Regions from separate parts of the Escherichia ruysiae genome, predicted to be linked through region 2. Evidence: predicted binding sites of a transcription regulator. Region 2 holds the regulator's gene; each other region holds the start of a gene.
The links. The regulator CRP, encoded in region 2, controls carbon source genes, mostly activating them, when cyclic AMP is high. The targets are predictions, from matches to a motif close to ATGTGANNNNNNTCACAT.
Positions count from the first base shown of each region.

Region 1 (5,599 bases), 2.7 Mb from region 2:
CTTTGGTGACTGTAGCAGTCGGAGCAGGCGTGGTCGCAGTTTCTGCAGCAAATGCGACAGAAGAGAGACCCATAGTAGCGGCAACAACCAGAGCTAATACTTTTTTCATTGTCATACCCTCAATTTTGTTTTTTATGCAACCCCACTGCGGGGCCGATGTCATGACTATATCTCTGGAAATGACAGGTTTCCGTGAGTGGTTGGTTTCGGCATGTAACGATATGTACAAAGCGGATAACGATGACGAAGGAAATAATAACGTATTGTAACGTAAGGCGAATTTCCCACCAATATCGGTAGTATTGAATAACTTAACTTTTTCACTACCTATAAATTGGTAGAATCACTGTGTATTTGCAATAAATGACACACAGCAAAATGAATCCGCTAATTTGGGTATTTATTATCCTGATGACGTTAGATGCTCTGCGAGAAATGGCAGGCGCTTCGTCTATTTTGGGGTGGTTATTAACGTTGAGTTGAGCAAGCAATAAGTCCGGACAGAAATTTAACACATCGTCCGGACTTATTTTTTCAGGCGTGCAGCCGATGATGTAAACGTGTTCCGACCAGAATAGCGACCACCAGCATCAGGGCAATAAATGCACCGACGCCGTTCCAGCCATAGTTATGCCAGAAGACGCCACCTAATGTTCCGGCAATGCTTGAACCCAGGTAGTAACAGAATAGATAAAGCGAAGAAGCCTGGCCTTTGGCGCGTTTAGCACGAGGGCCAATCCAGCTACTGGCAACAGAATGAGCGGCAAAAAATCCGCTTGAGAAAAGCATCATACCGATAAAAATGAGCCAAAGTGAGCTGAACAATGTCAGGATAAGACCCAAAAGCATAACACCTGTCGAAAATAACATCACCGGGCCACGACCGAAGCGGGTAGTCATGGTGCCTGCTTTTGGCGAACTCCAGGTGCCTGTCAAATAGACCAGCGATAATAACCCAACCACTGCCTGGCTAACATGCCATGGGGAGAGCATCAACCGATAACCGATGTAATTAAACAGCGTTACGAATGAGCCCATCAGCAAAAAACCTTCGACGAATAATAAGGGGAGTCCCCGATCGCGCCAGTGCAGACGGAAGTTAATAAACAGTGTTTTTGGGCGCAGCGAAGAAGGACGGAAATGACGTGATTCCGGGAGAATTTTCCAGAACATTAACGCCGAGGTCAGGGCGAAACAGCCGATAGCCGCCAGCGCAATTCGCCAGTTAAAGAAGTCAGTAAATACACCGCTGATTAAGCGCCCGCTCATGCCGCCAATCGAGTTGCCGCTGATATACAGTCCCATTGAAAAGGCCACAAAACTGGGGTGGATCTCTTCGCTAAGGTAGGTCATACCAACAGCAGCTACACCACTTAACGACAGGCCAATCAAGGCGCGCATAATCAAAATGCCGTGCCAGCTGGTCATCATTGTCGAAAGTAACGTACAGATGGAGGCCAACAGTAGCGCCGTCACCATCACTGGCTTGCGACCAATGGCATCGGATAGCGGGCCAGTAAACAGCAAACCGATAGCTAACATCGCCGTTGAAATGGACAGTGAAATACTACTGTTAGCAGGCGTTAAGCCAAATTCTTGCGAAAGCACCGGAAGAATAGGTTGCACGCAATAGAGAAGCGCGAAGGTTGCCAGCCCGGCAGAGAATAGCGCCAGGGTGACACGCATAAATTGCGGTGTACCGCGTTTAATGAATTCGTTTGGCTGGGAAAGGGGTTGCTCGTCAGTGTCGCTTGCCGGAGCGCCATCAACAGTTGTAGTACGACTCACTTGAAATCCTTGCTAATTATGCCCGTGATGTGGGATTAGGAATAGAGTAGGAAAATCGAATTGTTATGTCTAATATATTAATAATCTCAAATAAGATGTTTAAGATATGAATATTGAATTGCGTCACCTCCGGTACTTTGTTGCCGTTGCGGAAGAGCTGCATTTTGGACGCGCGGCTGCCCGCCTGAACATTTCGCAACCGCCGTTAAGTCAGCAGATTCAGGCTCTGGAGCAACAAATTGGCGCGCGACTGTTGGCACGAACCAACCGCAGCGTGCTGCTTACGGCAGCAGGAAAGCAGTTCCTTGCTGATAGTCGGCAAATCCTGTCTATGGTGGATGACGCAGCCGCTCGCGCTGAGCGTCTGCATCAGGGAGAGGCGGGAGAGTTACGCATTGGCTTTACCTCGTCGGCACCCTTTATTCGCGCAGTGTCTGATACCTTATCGCTATTTCGCTGTGAATTTCCTGATGTCCATTTGCAGACGCGTGAGATGAATACTCGCGAGCAAATAGACCCTCTTACCGAAGGGACGCTCGATATGGGGTTGTTACGAAACACCGTGTTGCCGGAGACGCTGGATCACGCAGTAATCGTGCATGAACCGCTTATGGCGATGATCCCGCACGATCATCCTTTGGCAAATAAACCGAATGTAACGCTGGCGGAACTGGCAAAAGAGCCGTTTGTTTTTTTTGATCCGCACGTAGGGACAGGGCTGTATGACGACATTATTGGCCTGATGCGGCGTTATAATCTGACTCCGGTCATCACCCAGGAAGTTGGCGAGGCGATGACGATCATCGGTCTGGTTTCCGCCGGTCTTGGTGTTTCGATTTTGCCCGCCTCTTTTAAACGTGTCCAACTCAATGAAATGCGCTGGTTACCTATTGCTGAAGAGGATGCGGTTTCTGAAATGTGGCTGGTTTGGCCAAAGCATCGTGAACAAAGCCCGGCAGCGCGAAACTTTCGTATTCAGCTGATGAATGCACTCCGGTGAGGGATAATTCAGCAAAAAAAACCGAAAAATGTGCTGTCAATCACATGACGAAGTAAAAATTTGACGACGCATATTGAAGTACTTCACCATAACCTACAGATTATTTCGGAGCGCGAAAATATAGGGAGTATGCGGTGGTTGCTGAAAACCAGCCTGGGCACATTGATCAAATAAAGCAGACCAACGCGGGCGCGGTTTACCGCCTGATTGATCAGCTTGGTCCAGTTTCGCGTATCGATCTTTCCCGGCTGGCGCAACTGGCGCCAGCCAGTATCACCAAAATTGTCCGTGAAATGCTCGAAGCGCACCTGGTGCAAGAGCTGGAAATTAAAGAAGCGGGGAACCGTGGTCGTCCAGCGGTGGGGCTAGTGGTTGAAACCGAAGCCTGGCACTATCTTTCTTTGCGCATTAGTCGCGGGGAGATTTTCCTTGCCCTGCGCGATCTGAGCAGCAAACTGGTGGTGGAAGAGTCGCAGGAGCTGGCGTTGAAAGATGACTCGCCACTGCTGGATCGCATCATTAATCATATTGATCAGTTTTTTATCCGCCATCAGAAAAAACTGGAGCGTCTAACTTCGATTGCCATAACCTTGCCGGGAATTATTGATACGGAAAATGGCATTGTGCATCGTATGCCGTTCTATGAGGACGTAAAAGAGATGCCGCTCGGCGAAGTACTGGAGCAGCACACCGGTGTACCGGTTTATATTCAGCATGATATTAGCGCATGGACGATGGCTGAGGCCTTGTTCGGCGCATCACGCGGAGCACGCGATGTGATTCAGGTGGTGATTGATCACAACGTGGGTGCTGGTGTGATTACCGATGGTCATTTGCTACACGCGGGAAGCAGTAGCCTTGTGGAAATTGGTCACACTCAGGTCGATCCCTACGGGAAACGCTGTTATTGCGGTAACCACGGCTGCCTGGAAACCATTGCTAGTGTTGATAGTATTCTTGAGCTTGCACAATTACGTTTGAATCAATCTATGAGTTCGATGTTACATGGGCAGCCATTAACTGTGGATTCATTGTGTCTGGCTGCGTTGCAGGGCGATCTGCTGGCAAAAGATATTATTACTGGCGTGGGGACGCACGTCGGGCGAATTCTTGCCATTATGGTGAATTTATTCAACCCACAAAAAATACTGATTGGTTCGCCGCTAAGCAAAGCTGCAGAGATCCTGTTCCCTGTAATTTCTGACAGTATCCGTCAGCAGGCGCTTCCCGCCTACAGCCAGCATATTAGCGTCGAGAGTACCCAGTTCTCTAATCAGGGGACGATGGCGGGGGCGGCGTTGGTAAAAGACGCGATGTATAACGGTTCTTTGTTGATTCGTCTGTTGCAGGGTTAACATTTTTTAACTGTTCTACCAAAATTTGCGCTATCTCAAATTGAGCCAGGAACGCATAACTTAGACTTCCAAAGTTGAATTATTTTCCTGGCTTATATTTGTGAAGCATAACGGTGGAGTTAGTGATGCTGAAGCGTTTCTTTATAACAGGTACAGACACTTCTGTGGGGAAAACAGTGGTTTCCCGCGCATTGCTACAAGCGTTAGCCTCCCAGGGAAAAACGGTTGCGGGGTATAAACCCGTGGCGAAGGGGAGCAAAGAGACACCTGATGGGCTACGTAATAAAGATGCCCTGGTGTTGCAGAGTGTTTCATCAATTGAACTGCCTTATGAAGCAGTCAATCCCATAGCGTTAAGCGAAGAAGAAAGCAGTGTGGCGCACAGTTGCCCGATCAATTACACCCTTATTTCAAATGGCCTGGCTAATCTGACTGATAAAGTCGACCATGTGGTTGTTGAAGGTACTGGTGGCTGGCGTAGCCTGATGAATGACCTGCGTCCGCTCTCTGAATGGGTGGTTCAGGAGCAGCTACCCGTGTTGATGGTGGTAGGTATTCAGGAAGGTTGTATTAACCATGCGCTTCTGACCGCACAGGCGATTGCCAACGACGGACTGCCGCTGATTGGCTGGGTGGCTAACCGTATCAACCCAGGGTTAGCACATTACGCTGAAATCATTGATGTATTGGGTAAAAAACTCCCGGCACCGCTTATTGGTGAGCTTCCTTATCTGCCTCGCGCAGAACAGCGTGAACTGGGGCAATATATCCGCTTATCCATGCTGCGTAGTGTGCTGGCGGTAGATAGAATCACGATGTAACGTCCGCGACATTACTGACGCAATCACACAAGCAATCAATAAACCGGGGAGTAGCTGATACTCCCCGGTCATTTCACATATCATCAGTGTCGACATAATGGGCGCATGTGTAGTCGCAGCCAGTAGTGTTGCCATCCCGGTTAGCCCAAGTAAAAGCGTAATTCCTTCACTGTCAGTAAACCATAACCCCAGGCTCCGGGCATACAACATGCCAATTGCCAGTCCGATAAATAAGGTCGGCGTAAACACGCCCCCAGGCGCGCCGGAACCACTGCTGGCCAGCACGGCAACTAGCTTGCAGAGGAAGATCACGGCAATGCCCATAAACAGTGGCGGGGCTGTTAAAAAGGATTGCACCGTACTATAGCCGTTGCCCCACACGGCAGGAGTGAGCAGGGAAAGCAGACCCACGATTAACCCTCCCAATGCCAGTTGCCAGGGCGGTGCAAGTTTTAGATTAATAAAACCCTGATGACTGGCGTTCATTAGCTTTAAAAACAATGGACCGCACAAACCCATCAGCACGCCTGTACTGATAATCAGTGCATAGTCACGAGCCTGAATCATCATGGAGAGTTGCACGCTGTAGAGCAAAGCATTGCTGTGATTAAGAAGATTGCTAATAAGCAATGCCA
Region 1 covers NZ_JAVIWS010000001.1:312,822-318,420, forward strand. Annotated here, with positions in the region: gene asr (acid resistance repetitive basic protein Asr) at 1-109, opposite strand, end outside; gene RGV86_RS22280 (KPN_01571 family protein) at 379-483, shown strand; gene RGV86_RS01665 (MFS transporter) at 535-1,788, opposite strand; gene RGV86_RS01670 (LysR family transcriptional regulator) at 1,895-2,788, shown strand; gene mlc (sugar metabolism global transcriptional regulator Mlc) at 2,923-4,143, shown strand; gene bioD (dethiobiotin synthase) at 4,269-4,964, shown strand; gene clcB (voltage-gated ClC-type chloride channel ClcB) at 4,917-5,599, opposite strand, start outside.
Region 1: a site for CRP is predicted at 2,817-2,834, ahead of mlc (sugar metabolism global transcriptional regulator Mlc). Genes of this name have one in related genera too.

Region 2 (5,599 bases):
GAGATAATAATGATAGCTAAGTCATGGAGTTACTATGTCTGCCAAACATCCGGTCATTGCGGTAACAGGATCCAGCGGCGCGGGAACCACCACTACCAGCCTCGCGTTTCGAAAAATCTTCGCGCAGTTAAATCTGCGCTCAGCCGAGGTAGAAGGCGACAGTTTTCACCGTTACACCCGCCCGGAAATGGACATGGCGATCCGCAAAGCGCGCGACGCCGGGCGGCATATCAGTTACTTCGGCCCCGAAGCTAACGACTTCGGCCTGCTGGAACAAACCTTCATTGAATACGGCCTGAGCGGCAAAGGGAAATCTCGCAAATATCTGCATACCTACGACGAAGCCGTACCGTGGAATCAGGTGCCAGGTACGTTTACCCCGTGGCAGGCGCTGCCAGAACCCACCGATGTGCTGTTTTATGAAGGTTTGCACGGCGGCGTGGTCACACCACAACATAACGTCGCGCAGCATGTGGATTTACTGGTTGGTGTAGTGCCTATCGTTAACCTGGAGTGGATTCAAAAACTCATCCGCGACACCAGCGAGCGCGGGCACTCGCGAGAAGCGGTGATGGACTCGGTAGTTCGCTCAATGGAAGACTATATCAACTACATCACACCGCAGTTTTCTCGCACCCACATTAACTTCCAGCGCGTCCCCACCGTTGACACCTCAAACCCCTTCGCCGCAAAAGGCATCCCATCGCTGGATGAAAGCTTTGTGGTAATCCATTTTCGAAATCTGGAAGGAATCGATTTCCCCTGGCTGTTGGCGATGCTGCAAGGCTCGTTCATTTCCCACATCAATACATTAGTGGTGCCGGGCGGCAAAATGGGTCTGGCAATGGAGTTAATTATGCTGCCGCTGGTGCAACGACTGATGGAAGGGAAGAAAATCGAGTAACTCTGCTATTAAGCCGGATAAAATACTCTCCGGCTTCACAACGGGATAGTTAAATCACGCGGCAACCACTTCATACGAGTGAGTAATATTTACCGCTTTTTCCAGCATCAACGCGACTGAGCAATACTTCTCGGCTGAGAGATCAACCGCACGCGCAACCGCTGCATCCTTCAGGTCGCGACCGGTGACGATAAAATGCAGATTAATGTGCGTAAACAGGCGTGGTGCCTCTTCGCGGCGTTCAGAGGTCAATTTTACTTCACAATCGACCACATCCTGACGCCCTTTTTGCAGGATAGAAACCACATCAATGGCGCTGCAACCACCCGCCGCCATCAACACCATTTCCATCGGACTTGGCGCTTTATCGCCTGAGTTGCCGTCCATTAAAATCTGGTGACCAGAGGCGGATTCGCCCAGAAAGGTTAACCCTTCGACCCACTTCACACGCGCTTGCATAATCGAAACTCCATTGCGTCAATTTTCCTGACAGAGTACGCGTACTGACCAAATCGCGCAACGGAAGGCGACCTGGGTCATGCTGAAGCGAGACACCAGGAGACACAACGCGAAAGCTATGCTAAAACAGTCAGGATGCTACAGTAATACATTGATGTACTGCATGTATGTAAAGGACGTCACATTACCGTGCAGTTCAGTTGATAGCCCCTTCCCAGGTAGCGGGAAGCACATTTCGGCAATCCAGAGACAGCGGCGTTTTCTGGCTCTGGAGAAAGCTTATAACAGAGGATAACCGCGCATGGTGCTTGGCAAACCGCAAACAGACCCGACTCTCGAATGGTTCTTGTCTCATTGCCACATTCATAAGTACCCATCCAAGAGCACGCTTATTCACCAGGGTGAAAAAGCGGAAACGCTGTACTACATCGTTAAAGGCTCTGTGGCAGTGCTGATCAAAGACGAGGAGGGTAAAGAAATGATCCTCTCTTATCTGAATCAGGGTGATTTCATTGGCGAACTGGGCCTGTTTGAAGAAGGCCAGGAACGTAGCGCATGGGTACGTGCGAAAACCGCCTGTGAAGTGGCTGAAATTTCCTACAAAAAATTCCGCCAATTAATTCAGGTAAACCCGGATATTCTGATGCGTCTCTCCGCACAGATGGCACGTCGCCTGCAAGTCACTTCAGAGAAAGTGGGCAACCTGGCATTCCTCGATGTAACAGGCCGCATTGCACAGACTCTGCTGAACCTGGCAAAACAACCGGATGCCATGACTCACCCGGACGGTATGCAAATCAAAATTACCCGTCAGGAAATCGGTCAGATTGTCGGCTGTTCTCGTGAAACCGTGGGGCGCATTCTGAAGATGCTGGAAGATCAGAACCTGATCTCCGCACACGGTAAAACCATCGTCGTTTACGGCACTCGTTAATCCCGTCGGAGTGGCGCGTTACTGAGTAGCGCGCCATTTTGTTTAACCCGATGTGGCGCAGACTGATTTACCATCCTGATATCAACTATGCACTACGACAAACGCTGGTGCTATGTTTGCCCGTGGCCGTTGGTCTATTGCTTGGCGAATTAAGGCTTGGGCTGCTCTTTTCCCTCGTCCCCGCCTGTTGCAATATTGCGGGGCTTGATACGCCCCATAAACGCTTTTTCAAACGTTTAATTATTGGTGCGTCGCTGTTTGCCACGTGCAGCTTGCTAACACAACTGCTGCTGGAAAAAGATATCCCCCTGCCATTTCTGCTGACAGGGTTAACGTTGATACTTGGCGTTACTGCCGAGTTAGGGCCATTACACGCAAAATTACTTCCCGCATCGCTGCTGGCAGCTATTTTTACCTTAAGTCTGGCGGGATACATGCCCGTCTGGGAACCGTTGCTCATCTATGCGTTGGGTACACTCTGGTATGGGCTGTTTAACTGGTTTTGGTTCTGGCTCTGGCGCGAACAACCGCTACGCGAGTCACTTAGCCTGCTGTACCGTGAACTGGCAGATTATTGCGAAGCCAAATACAGCCTGCTTACCCAGCACACCGATCCTGAGAAAGCGTTGCCACCGCTGCTGGAACGCCAGCAAAAAGCGGTCGATTTAATTACCCAGTGCTATCAGCAAATGCATATGCTTTCCGCGCAAAATAATACCGATTACAAGCGGATGCTGCGCATTTTCCAGGAGGCGCTGGATTTACAGGAACACATCTCGGTCAGTTTGCATCAGCCAGAAGAGGTGCAAAAGCTGGTCGAGCGTAGCCATGCGGAGGAGGTTATCCGCTGGAATGCGCAAACCGTCGCCACTCGCCTGCGCGTGCTGGCTGATGACATTCTTTACCATCGCCTGCCGACGCGTTTTACGATGGATAAGCAAATTGGCGCACTGGAAAAAATCGCCCGCCAGCATCCGGATAACCCTGTAGGGCAATTCTGCTACTGGCATTTCAGCCGCATCGCCCGCGTGCTGCGAACGCAAAAACCACTCTATACCCGTGACTTACTGGCCGATAAACAGCGCCGAATGCCGTTACTCCCGGCGCTGAAAAGCTATCTTTCCCTGAAATCGCCAGCACTGCGTAATGCAGGACGACTGAGTGTGATGTTAAGCGTTGCCAGCCTGATGGGCACCGCGCTGCATCTGCCGAAATCCTATTGGATACTAATGACGGTATTGCTGGTGACGCAAAATGGTTATGGCGCGACTCGTCTGCGAATTGTGAATCGTTCTGTCGGAACCGTGGTTGGATTAATTATTGCTGGTGTTGCACTGCACTTTAAAATCCCTGAAGGTTACACCCTGACGCTGATGCTTTTCACCACGCTCGCCAGTTACCTGATATTGCGCAAAAACTACGGCTGGGCGACGGTCGGTTTTACCATTACCGCTGTATATACCCTGCAACTGTTATGGCTGAATGGCGAGCAGTACATCATCCCCCGTCTAATCGATACTATCATCGGTTGTCTGATTGCCTTCGGCGGCACAGTTTGGCTGTGGCCGCAGTGGCAGAGCGGCTTATTGCGCAAGAACGCCCATGATGCCTTAGAAACTTACCAGGAGGCCATTCGTCTGATCCTCAGTAAAGATCCGCAACCTACGCCACTAGCCTGGCAACGAATGCGGGTTAATCAGGCGCATAACACCTTGTATAACTCATTGAACCAGGCGATGCAGGAACCGGCGTTTAACAGCCATTATCTGGCAGATATGAAACTGTGGGTTACGCATAGTCAGTTTATTGTTGAGCATATTAATGCCATGACCACGCTGGCGCGGGAGCACCGGACATTGCCGCCGGAACTGGCGCAGGAGTATTTGCAGTCTTGTGAAATCGCTATTCAACGCTGTCAGCAGCGGCTGGAATATGATGAACCGGGGAGTTCTGGTGACGCCAATATCATAGACTCGCCAGAGATGCTGCCACACGAAGGCGCGTCTGGCACGCTGGAGCAGCATTTACAACGCGTTATTGGCCATCTGAATACAATGCACACCATTTCAGCGATGGCCTGGCGGCAGCGACCGCATCACGGGATTTGGTTGAGTCGGAAGTTACGGGATTCGAAGGCGTAATATCATTATTGCCAGAAGCAAACCGTAGGTCGGATTAGGCGTTCACGCCGCATCCGACATGCTTTGCCTGATGCGACGATGACACGTCTTATTTACGCCCCAATCACCTTCGCCACCGCGTGGGCGAAACGTTGCATCCCTTCATCGATATCCGCATCTTCCACCACCAGCGATGGTGCAAAACGCATCACATCCGGTCCGGCATTCAGCACCATTACGCCTGCCTCTGCGCCCGCATACAGGAAATCACGCGCCCGACCTTTGTACTGTGGCTTAAGCTCCGCGCCAATCAACAGCCCCATACCGCGAATATCGCTAAACACATCGTACTGCTGATCGATCTTCTGCAAATGGTCAACAAAACGCTGGCGTTTCGCCTGAATGCCTTCCAGCACTTCAGGGGTATTGATGATATCAAACGCCGCGCCCGCTACTGCACAGGCCAGAGGATTACCGCCGTAGGTGGAACCGTGAGAACCAGGATGAAACGCAGAAGCAATTTCCGCCGTGGTCAGCATGGCGCTAATCGGGAAGCCGCCGCCTAACGCTTTCGCAGAAGTCAGAATATCCGGCGTCACGCCGTAGTACATGTAAGCAAACAAATCGCCAGTCCGCCCCATCCCGCACTGCACTTCATCAAACACCAATAATGACTGATGTTGATCGCACAGCTCGCGCAAGCCCTGCAAAAACGCTGGCGTCGCTGCCGTCACACCGCCCTCGCCCTGGATCGGCTCAACCACCACCGCACAGGTGTGATCATCCATCACCGCTTTCACTGCGTGGAGATCGTTAAAGGGAACGTGGATGATGTCTGCCGGTTTTGGCCCAAAGCCGTCGGAATATTTTGGCTGCCCGCCTACCGAGACGGTAAACAGCGAGCGTCCATGAAAGGCGTTATGGAAGGCAATAATTTTGGTTTTGAACGGGCTATGGCGCACGCAAGCGTAATGACGCGCCAGTTTAAAGGCCGTTTCGTTGGCTTCCGTCCCGGAGTTCATAAACACCACGCGTTCGGCAAAGGTTGCCTCGATCAGCTTACGCCCAAGACGCAGCGCCGGTTCGTTGGTGAAAACGTTGCTGATATGCCATAGCGTTTCCCCCTGGGTTTTTAACGCTTCCACCAGCGCCGGATGGCAATGGCCTAATGCCGTAACCGCA
Region 2 covers NZ_JAVIWS010000001.1:3,048,742-3,054,340, reverse strand. Annotated here, with positions in the region: gene RGV86_RS14680 (phosphoribulokinase) at 35-904, shown strand; gene RGV86_RS14675 (OsmC family protein) at 959-1,363, opposite strand; gene crp (cAMP-activated global transcriptional regulator CRP) at 1,665-2,297, shown strand; gene RGV86_RS14665 (YccS/YhfK family putative transporter) at 2,348-4,438, shown strand; gene argD (bifunctional acetylornithine/succinyldiaminopimelate transaminase) at 4,531-5,599, opposite strand, start outside.

Region 3 (5,599 bases), 2.9 Mb from region 2:
TGCCGATGGCGGTGCCGAGAAGGTGGTCGGTGAAGCATTAACCGGTCTGCGTGATAGAGTCTTTCTCGTCTCTAAAGTCTATCCGTGGAATGCTGGCGGACAAAAAGCGATTAACGCATGTGAAGCCAGTTTACGCCGCCTCAATACTGATTATCTCGATCTTTACTTATTACACTGGTCTGGCAGTTTCGCTTTTGAAGAGACTGTCGCAGCAATGGAAAAATTGATCGCCCAGGGAAAAATCCGCCGCTGGGGCGTTTCCAACCTTGATTATTCTGACATGCAGGAGCTCTGGCAGGTGCCGGGTGGAAATCAGTGTGCCACTAATCAAGTGCTTTATCATCTCGGCTCGCGAGGGATTGAGTATGATCTACTCCCCTGGTGCCAACAACAGCAAATGCCAGTGATGGCTTACAGTCCGTTGGCGCAGGCCGGGCGCTTACGTAATGGTTTGCTAAAAAACGCAGTGGTCAACGAAATAGCTCATGCTCACAATGCCACTGCCGCGCAAGTGTTGCTGGCGTGGGTAATCAGCCATCAGGGCGTGATGGCGATTCCAAAAGCGGCAACTATCGCCCATGTTCAACAAAATGCAGCTGTGCTTGAGATTGTGCTTTCGTCAGAGGAATTAGCCATGCTGGACAACGCGTATCCGGCACCAAAAGGCAAAACTTCGCTGGATATGGTGTGATGTTGAGATGTGCCGGATGCATCGCACCCGGCACATAAACTAGCACAAATTAACGTTTGGCAACGCGAATGGATTGTGCCAGATGGGAAGGTTGCTCTTTAGTCACTTTTTGAGTTTCTGAAGCGTAAGCTGTTTCTACACAAACAAAGGTCTTGTAGCCATCATCCGGCATATCGCCCATGCTGACTGAAAGTGCCGGGCCAGGGTTCCAGCCGACGACGTTCAGATGATGCTGGTGACCAACGGTAATAGTACGATTCAACGCTTCGTCATTAATCACACTGCAATCTTGCGGATTCAGATACACGCGATCGGTACGATCAGGGAAGGTCTGAATACCGTCGGTCAGTACATCTTCTTTCGCATCGTTCACTTTATCAATGAAGCGATCGCCCAGACCACTGACGCTTACCTTAGCAATATCACCCACGTTAAAGTAAGTATGCAGAGCAGAGGTGGTTTCAAATTCGCCGTGCGCTTCAAGATCGATTTCACAGGTTTCACCCACGCGGAAATGCGCTAACAGCGTAAAGTCGTGCGGCCAGTATTTTTTTGTCTCGTCGCTTTGCGTCAGTTCGAAAGTCAGTGTCACGCTATCGGCATCTTCACTATGCGATTTCAGCGTCCACGGCAGAATACGGGCAAAACCGTGCGCAGGCAGACCTTGTTGTGCTGCCGGACCAAACCACGGCCAGCAAACCGGCACGCCACCGCGAATGGCGACGCCATTTTTGAACGGAGTGTTATTGCTCAACCACAGGACGTCTTCTTCACCCGCAGGTTTCCACGAGAGAAGGTGTGCGCCCTGTAATGTAAAAGAGGCTTTTACCTGGGGATGTTCGACCACAATAAGGTCCAGTTCATCCAGTTTACGACGGGAGAGGACAGGGGAAATTTGTTCGATGACCGGAAGGGCAAAAATTTTCTTAATCATGACGCAGTCCTTTAACTTCATTTCATCAGGTAAAAAAAAGAGCGACCGAAGTCGCTCTTTTTAGATCACAAAGTCATCTCAACTTATTTGGAGATGTGAGCGATCAGATCCAGAACTTTGTTGGAGTAACCGGTTTCGTTGTCGTACCAGGATACCAGTTTCACGAAGTTGTCGTTCAGAGCGATACCCGCTTTAGCATCGAACACGGAAGTGCAAACTTCGCCGTTGAAATCGGTAGATACTACGTCATCTTCGGTGTAGCCCAGAACGCCTTTCATTTCGCCTTCAGCAGCAGCTTTAACGGCAGCTTTGATCTGCTCGTAAGTTGCAGCTTTTTCCAGACGAACGGTCAGGTCAACTACGGATACGTTCGGGGTCGGAACGCGGAACGCCATACCAGTCAGTTTGCCATTCAGTTCTGGCAGTACTTTACCTACAGCTTTAGCAGCACCGGTAGAGGACGGGATGATGTTCTGAGAAGCGCCACGGCCGCCGCGCCAGTCTTTGTGAGACGGACCATCAACGGTTTTCTGAGTAGCGGTAGTAGCGTGAACGGTGGTCATCAGACCTTCGATGATGCCGAAGTTATCGTTGATAACTTTAGCCAGCGGAGCCAGGCAGTTGGTGGTGCAGGAAGCGTTGGAAACGATGTCCTGGCCAGCATATTTGTCGAAGTTAGCGCCTTTAACGAACATCGGAGTGTTGTCTTTAGACGGACCAGTCATAACCACTTTTTTCGCACCAGCGGTGATGTGTTTACGAGCAGTTTCGTCAGTCAGGAACAGACCAGTTGCTTCAGCGACAACGTCAACACCAACTTCGTCCCATTTCAGGTTAGCCGGATCACGTTCAGCGGTAACACGGATTTTTTTACCGTTAACGATCAGATGACCGTCTTTCACTTCAACGGTGCCGTCGAAACGACCGTGAGTGGAGTCATATTTCAGCATGTATGCCATGTAATCAGCGTCTAACAGGTCGTTGATTGCAACGATCTCGATGTCAGAACGTTTCTGAGCAGCACGGAAAACAATGCGACCGATACGGCCAAAACCGTTGATACCTACTTTGATAGTCATATATTCCACCAGCTATTTGTTAGTGAATAAAAGGTTGCCTGTAAAATTACAAAAACCTTACGCAGCGTCAAGCGGAATCGTGTCAATCATTGCGACAAATCAATCCTGTGCCTAAGCATTACGCGACTGACTCGCCTCACTCTTCCTTTGGGCTTGAGACCACATGGGGTCGGCGCCCCGAATTTTAAAGGGCAATTACGATAAAAATGTGATTTTTATCACGTTTTAAGTGCTGCCATTTCGTTGAGATCAAGTTTAGAACAAAATTTTGCGAGTTGGTGTTAATGTTTTGTTAGAATAAGTCACGTAATGTGAGCGTGATTAAAGTGAGATGTGAGCAAATGGCTAACAAACCTTCGGCAGAAGAACTGAAAAAAAATTTGTCCGAGATGCAGTTTTACGTGACACAGAATCACGGGACGGAGCCGCCATTTACTGGACGTTTATTGCATAATAAGCGCGACGGCATTTACCACTGTTTGATCTGCGACGCCCCTCTGTTTCATTCTCAAACCAAGTATGATTCAGGCTGTGGCTGGCCCAGTTTTTATGAGCCGGTGAGTGAAGATTCAATCCGTTATATCAAAGACTTGTCACATGGAATGCAGCGGATAGAAATTCGTTGTGGAAACTGTGATGCTCATCTGGGGCATGTTTTTCCCGACGGCCCACAACCCACAGGCGAACGCTATTGTGTTAACTCGGCATCATTGCGTTTTACTGATGGCGAAAATGGCGAAGAAATCAACGGTTGAAAAAACGATTCAGCAACTTATTCCACAGGAGCGGGAAAATTATGAATCTTGATGAAATAATCAACAGCATGACGCCTGAGGTTTACCAGCGTTTATCGACAGCCGTTGAACTGGGTAAATGGCCAGACGGTGTTGCCTTGACGGAAGAACAAAAAGAGAACTGTCTGCAACTGGTGATGCTGTGGCAAGCCCGTAACAATACCGATGCGCAGCATATGACTATTGATACGAACGGCCAGATGGTCATGAAGAGCAAACAACAGTTGAAAGAAGATTTTGGTATCACGGCAAAACCAATTGCCATGTTTAAGTGAATGAATTGTCCCCTTTGTAGCGCGTTTACGAAGGGAGGGGATAATCTTTACTGTCACGTGTTGGTTGTTTGATTTAACAACCAACATGCCAGAGGCACCGCTGCCGCACTTTATTTGGCCTACAACGACAGTACAGAATTGTAGGCCAGCGTAAAATTATCCCTGCGTCTCTTCCCAGTCCGCCAGTGTATATAGCGTTGCCCCAGCCGCTGACATCTCCATAAACGCGTGCGCGCTGTCCTGTGGCTGGATATTCACGCCGCGACAGCCATCGGTAATCACGTTCACGCTATAACCTGCCTGCAATGCGTCCAGCACGGTAAACTTCACGCAATAGTCGGTCGCCAGACCCATAACGATCAATTCATTGATTTCATGATCGCGCAACCAGTCATCAAGCGCGGTTTTCTGCCGACGGCCGTTATCAAAAAAAGCACTGTAACTGTCAACTAAAGGGTTTTCGCCTTTATGGAACACGGCTGCGATCGCTTTTTGATTCAGTAACGGATGTAATTGTGCGCCTTCACTGTTCTGCACACAGTGTTCAGGCCAGAATGTTTGCGCCAGGCCGTCGAGTTGTCCCTGCGTATAAGGCTCTACACCGTGCTGGCGGGCAAAGCTGCCATGATCAGCCGGGTGCCAGTCCTGACTGGCAATAACCGCTTCTCCGCGCGACTGACACCAGTCAATCAGGCGGTTAGCAACATCCACTGTGCTGTCACCTTCCGGTACGGCGAGCGCGCCACCAGCACAGAAATCATTTTGTAAATCGACCAGTAACAGGGCTCGATGGGGCATTGCAGTCTCCTTAATCATCCGGCGTCAGTTCGCCGCGCAGGTTTTGGCTCATGGCCTTGCGAATGGTTTCGGTATCCAGTCCCTGGCTAAGCAGGTAGTGCAGTTTGGTTAATGTGGCTTCTACAGTCATATCCGCGCCGCCAATAACGCCGGCATGGGCGAGGGCATTACCGGTAGCATAACCGCCCATGTTCACTTTACCGGACATACATTGTGTCAGGTTGACCACCACAATACCGCGATCGCTGGCCTCTTGTAATTCTTGCAGGAAGGCTTTGTTTTGGGGCGCATTGCCCACGCCATATGAGCGCAAAATCAACGCTTTCACCGGTTGACGGAGGAAATTGCGCACAACGTCAGCAGAAATCCCCGGATAAATTGTTACCACGCCAATCGGTTGTGGCGTGATTGGATGAACGATCAGTTCACCTTCGCCGTGCGGTGCGGGTGGCGTATTTAAACGACGGATGTGAATACCCGCTTCCAGCAATGGAGGAAGATTCGGGGATGCAAAGGCATCAAAACCATCGGCATGGGCTTTGGTGGTGCGGTTACCGCGATACAGACGGTTATTAAAAAAGAGCGTCACTTCATTGATGGGATAATTTGCCGCAACGTATAACGCATTCAGCAAATTAATTTGTCCGTCAGAGCGTAACTCGGCTAATGGAATTTGTGACCCTGTCACAATGACCGGTTTGCCGAGGTTCTCCAGCATGAACGACAGCGCAGAGGCGGTATAGGCCATCGTATCGGTGCCGTGCAGAATGACAAAACCATCATAGTCGTCATAGTGCGCTTTAATATCTTCAGCAATATGCTGCCAGTCTTCCGGCGTCATATCAGAAGAATCCATCAGCGGCGTATATTCATGAATAGTGAAATCTGGCATCTCCGGGCGATGGAACTCCGGCATCAGCGCCAGCTGGCGTTGTAGATGACCTGACACCGGAATATAACCCTGCTCGGAACGCTGCATCCCGATGGTCCCGCCCGTGTAGGCAACGTAAATTGATTTCTTTTGCATG
Region 3 covers NZ_JAVIWS010000001.1:132,791-138,389, forward strand. Annotated here, with positions in the region: gene yeaE (methylglyoxal reductase YeaE) at 1-691, shown strand, start outside; gene RGV86_RS00770 (D-hexose-6-phosphate mutarotase) at 741-1,625, opposite strand; gene gapA (glyceraldehyde-3-phosphate dehydrogenase) at 1,709-2,704, opposite strand; gene msrB (peptide-methionine (R)-S-oxide reductase MsrB) at 3,046-3,459, shown strand; gene RGV86_RS00785 (YeaC family protein) at 3,501-3,773, shown strand; gene pncA (bifunctional nicotinamidase/pyrazinamidase) at 3,930-4,571, opposite strand; gene ansA (asparaginase) at 4,582-5,598, opposite strand.
Region 3: a site for CRP is predicted at 2,911-2,928, ahead of msrB (peptide-methionine (R)-S-oxide reductase MsrB). Genes of this name have one in related genera too.

Region 4 (5,599 bases), 1.1 Mb from region 2:
TTACCCAGAAACACGGTGCCAAATGAGCCTGCCTTTTTTACGCACGCTGCAAGGCGATCGCTTTTTTCAGTTATTAATTCTCGTTGGTATCGGATTAAGTTTTTTTGTTCCCTTTGCGCCGAAATCCTGGCCTGGCGCTATCGACTGGCACACCATCATTACCTTAAGTGGCCTGATGCTGCTGACCAAAGGTGTTGAATTAAGCGGTTATTTTGATGTGCTTGGGCGCAAAATGGTGCGCCGTTTTGCTACTGAGCGTCGGCTGGCGATGTTTATGGTGCTGGCGGCGGCGCTGCTTTCTACCTTTCTGACCAACGATGTCGCGCTGTTTATTGTTGTCCCGCTGACCATCACGCTGAAAAGACTGTGTGAGATCCCGGTTAATCGGCTGATTATTTTTGAGGCACTGGCAGTGAATGCTGGATCGCTGCTGACGCCGATTGGTAATCCGCAAAATATCCTTATCTGGGGACGTTCGGGTCTTTCGTTTGCCGGTTTTATTGCACAGATGGCACCGTTGGCTGGCGCAATGATGCTGACATTGCTGCTGCTGTGCTGGTGTTGTTTCCCTGGAAAGGCGCTGCAATATCATACGGGGACGCAAACGCCGGAGTGGAAACCACGGCTGGTGTGGAGTTGTCTGGGACTGTATATCGTCTTCCTTACGGCGCTGGAGTTGAAACAAGAGCTGTGGGGGCTGGTGATTGTGGCAGTGGGGTTTACGCTTCTGGCGCGTCGCGTGGTGCTGAGTGTGGACTGGACGTTGCTGCTGGTGTTTATGGCGATGTTTATCGACGTCCATTTACTGACCCAGCTTCCGGCGTTGCAAGGCGTGTTGAGTAACGTGAGTCATTTATCCGAACCCGGATTATGGTTAACGGCGATTGGTTTATCGCAGGTGATCAGTAACGTGCCGAGCACGATTTTGCTGCTCAATTATGTACCACCGTCTTTATTACTGGCATGGGCGGTAAACGTAGGTGGCTTTGGTTTATTACCCGGATCGCTGGCAAATTTGATTGCGCTACGGATGGCGAACGATCGCCGGATCTGGTGGCGTTTCCATCTCTATTCGATACCGATGCTGTTGTGGGCGGCGCTGGTAGGATACGTTTTGTTAGTTATGTTCCCGGCAGTGTAAGAGCCGACAAATAAAAAAGGCGGATTATGAGTCCGCCTTTGCTTTAAGTTTTAAAGATTAATTCAGACGAACCGGCATCCCGGAACGGTTTTGAATAGCCTGATCCAGAACAGCCTGATCGACATCCGGCTGACCAGTCACTGTCTGCACGCTCTTGGTTAGCGTAATTGGCACAATTTCCTGACCTTCAAATTGGGCTTCGGTGGTAGACAGCGGGTTATGGACTTCAATATAACGGCTGCCGTCCGGCTCGGTGGTCGCTTTTACCGGCTCATCAATAAACTGTACGCGAGTACCGACCGGCACTTTCTCGAACAGGAATTTGATGTCTTCGTTACGCAGGCGCACACAACCGTGGCTTACGCGCAGGCCGATACCAAAGTTGGCGTTGGTGCCGTGGATAGCGTACAGGCGACCGATATACAGTGCGTACAGCCCCATCGGGTTATCCGGGCCAGCCGGAACGACAGCCGGAAGCGGTTCGCCCGCAGCGCGGTATTCTGCATGCATTTTGGCGGTCGGCGTCCAGGTCGGGCCTGCTTTCTTACGCTCTACTTTGGTGGTCCAGTTGATAGGTGTGTCTTTGCCTAACTGACCAATGCCGATCGGCAGTACGATAACGGTGTTAGTTCCTTTCGGATAGTAATACAGACGCATCTCTGCGCTGTTAATCACAATGCCTTCATGAACAGTGTCCGGCAGGATCAGTTGCTGCGGAATATTCAGTACGGTGCCGCCTTTCGGCAGGAAGGTATCCACACCCGGGTTCGCTTCCATCATATTGGAAAGCCCCATCTGATACTCGGCCGCAAAGTACTCCAGCGGCTGAGTGTTACCTTCAGGGATAGTGATCACCTGATTCTGACCAACCAGGCGACTCCCGTCGGTTGGCAGAGGATAAGTTACCGCTGAAGCGGTACTGCAAAAGCCGACAACAGCGAAGGCCGCTGCGAATAACGTTTTCAATTTCATATTCATGTTAAGCGAGATTTCGTGCCTGGCAGGCCATTAGGTTGAGAATATTAGAGTATTGGAAGCGCATTATATGTTCATTCCAGCTAACAGTGAAATCAGATGTGTACTAAATCACATTTTTTGCCTTTGGGAAGAGTGTAGACCTTAAGCGGGGGACGGGATCTTCTTTCAGACTTATGGCATAATGCGCGGTTTGTCATATCTCTTTTCAGGATACGCCTGTGTTAGTTTCCAGTAACGTCACCATGCAGTTCGGCAGTAAGCCGTTGTTTGAAAACATTTCCGTCAAATTTGGCGGCGGCAACCGTTACGGCCTGATTGGCGCGAACGGTAGTGGTAAATCCACCTTTATGAAGATCCTCGGCGGCGACTTAGAGCCGACGCTGGGTAACGTTTCCCTCGATCCCAACGAGCGCATTGGTAAGCTGCGTCAGGATCAATTTGCCTTTGAAGAGTTCACCGTGCTGGATACGGTGATCATGGGGCATAAAGAGTTGTGGGAAGTGAAGCAGGAGCGCGACCGCATCTATGCTTTGCCGGAAATGAGCGAAGAAGATGGCTATAAAGTTGCCGATCTGGAAGTGAAATACGGCGAAATGGACGGTTACTCTGCGGAAGCGCGCGCCGGTGAGCTGTTGCTTGGTGTGGGAATTCCAGTAGAACAACACTACGGCCCGATGAGTGAAGTTGCTCCTGGCTGGAAGCTGCGTGTGTTGCTGGCGCAGGCGCTGTTTGCTGATCCAGACATTCTCCTGCTCGACGAACCAACCAACAACCTGGACATCGATACCATTCGCTGGCTGGAGCAGGTGCTGAACGAGCGTGACAGTACCATGATCATCATCTCGCACGACCGTCACTTCCTTAATATGGTTTGTACCCACATGGCGGATCTGGATTACGGCGAGCTGCGCGTTTATCCGGGCAACTACGATGAGTACATGACGGCGGCGACCCAGGCGCGTGAACGTCTGCTGGCTGATAACGCCAAGAAGAAAGCGCAGATTGCCGAGCTGCAATCCTTTGTCAGCCGCTTTAGCGCCAACGCCTCGAAATCTCGCCAGGCAACTTCGCGCGCGCGCCAGATTGATAAAATCAAACTGGAAGAGGTGAAAGCCTCCAGCCGTCAGAACCCGTTCATCCGTTTCGAGCAGGATAAGAAACTGTTCCGTAACGCGCTGGAAGTGGAAGGGCTGACCAAGGGGTTTGATAACGGTCCACTGTTTAAAAATCTCAACCTGCTGCTGGAAGTGGGTGAAAAGCTGGCGGTACTCGGCACCAACGGCGTCGGTAAATCGACTTTGCTGAAAACGCTGGTGGGTGATCTGGAACCGGATAGTGGCACCGTAAAATGGTCAGAGAACGCGCGCATTGGTTACTACGCGCAGGATCACGAATATGAGTTCGATAATGACCTGACCGTGTTTGAATGGATGAGCCAGTGGAAACAGGAAGGCGATGACGAGCAGGCGGTGCGCAGCATTCTCGGTCGTTTGTTGTTCAGCCAGGACGACATCAAAAAGCCTGCTAAAGTGCTTTCCGGTGGTGAAAAAGGCCGTATGCTGTTTGGTAAGTTAATGATGCAGAAACCGAACATTCTGATCATGGACGAACCGACCAACCACCTGGACATGGAATCCATCGAGTCGCTTAACATGGCGCTGGAACTGTATCAGGGCACGCTGATTTTTGTTTCTCACGACCGTGAGTTTGTAAGCTCCCTGGCGACCCGTATTCTGGAAATCACGCCGGAACGCGTGATTGACTTTAGCGGTAATTACGAAGATTACCTGCGTAGTAAAGGGATCGAGTAAGTTATAGTCAGTAGCCCTGGTTATGTCAGGGCTACTGATGACAAATACAAGATTGCTATCAGGCCTATGCAGTACCTGCAATATATTGAATCTTCAGGACTTTGTAGGCAGGATAAGGCGTTAACGCCGCATCCGGCATGAACAAAGCGCACTTTGTCAGCAATCTGAGCAACATCGAACCTACTTTCTTAACCTCACATCAATTCACTTCCACTAATCCATCACTTCTCAAACATCCATGCCCAGCGCGCGTTTACCGTGAACGTTCAGATCTTCCAGTGTAAATCGGCCTTGCCAGTTTGTTTCATAATCTTCCCGTGGGAAGTCTCCCGGCGATGCACCTTTTTCCAGTGCTTTCCTGACCTTGTGCGCATAAACCCGGTTTTTCTCGCACATCGGCGCGGCAGGAATATACATCACATTCCCCCAGCCCTGTTGATTGTCTACCGGTGCGACACAGTGGATCACATCGCAGTGCCACCAGACAGAATCCCCCGCTGTTATTGCCGGAATTGACGTTAGTGCTTTCATCAATAAGGGATGCCATTTCTCTGAAACAGGCAGAACTTTACCAGGCGCAACACCGCACAGCTCGTCGTCCGGTACGTCATCCAGCAACGGACGCAGCAGAACGTATGCCATCGCTTCCGGGATCGGCACCACGTGTAACAATCCCTGGCCTGGTAACATATCGGAAAGTGCCGTCCAGCCCTGGAACGTGCGGAACACCGAACATTTGGTGGTGTTATCGACGGTGTATTCTTCTACTTCGGTACGGTGTGCGGCATCCCACGGATCGTAATCATCAAAATTACCGTTGAAAACATGGGCAAAAACGCGCTGATAAGCAGGTAATAACCAGCGTTCCAGTGCGCCAGAATCAGTGTGTGCCCCCAGACCTTTGGACGTCGTGCCCGGTGGGCGGCGGCGGATCCTGTCTGGATAGATCACGCTGACATCGGGATCAAACCATTGTTTGCCGTTGCTTTCAGACTTCCACAGACGGTTAAGGAAAGATTGCACCGCAGCCATATTGTCGCTCTGCCGCGCCTGCATCTGTGCCTGTGACCAGTAAATGGGATAGATTTCGGGGCGAGACGCCTCCAGCGAGCCGAAAAAGCTGTCACCGGGACCTTTATACACATCATCAAAGTGATTGGCATCAAGGTAGTTGAGCATTGCGCGATCCCACGCCAGCGCCTGCTCGCGGGGGAAATTGCCTTTTATTACCGCGCAACCGCGACGTTTTATCTCATTGCGCGTGGCTTCACTCACTGTACCTGCTGCAATGTCGCTATAAGGAACTTCCGGCCAAACCGGCAATCCTTGCGCTTTCAGTGCGTCTATTTCTGCTACACGCGCTTCGATTTTTGCAGAGAGTTTTTCGAAGACCTGTTGTACATCGCCGATCTGTTGTCGCAGCTTCGCTTTCATTTCACGGATAGCCGTTTTCGCATCTGTTGGCAGCGTCTCATAGGTAAAAGTCATATCAACCTCGCAACTTTCGTTCGAAAGTAAAAATAGTTACGATTGATACTTTAAGTTAAAAATAAGTTAACGCAAGATAAAAATCTTGAGTCAGTGCACAAAGTGAGCAAAAAAGAGAGATGCCGGAACGGTCGCTCCGGCCGGGAGAAGATTACTTATTGAAAGGAGAGGAGCTATCCAG
Region 4 covers NZ_JAVIWS010000001.1:4,186,369-4,191,967, forward strand. Annotated here, with positions in the region: gene mntR (manganese-binding transcriptional regulator MntR) at 1-26, shown strand, start outside; gene RGV86_RS20095 (anion transporter) at 23-1,141, shown strand; gene ldtB (L,D-transpeptidase) at 1,199-2,119, opposite strand; gene RGV86_RS20105 (ABC-F family ATPase) at 2,338-3,930, shown strand; gene RGV86_RS20110 (DUF1479 domain-containing protein) at 4,159-5,418, opposite strand; gene ybiV (sugar-phosphatase YbiV) at 5,570-5,599, opposite strand, start outside.
Region 4: a site for CRP is predicted at 2,216-2,233, ahead of ldtB (L,D-transpeptidase). Genes of this name have one in related genera too.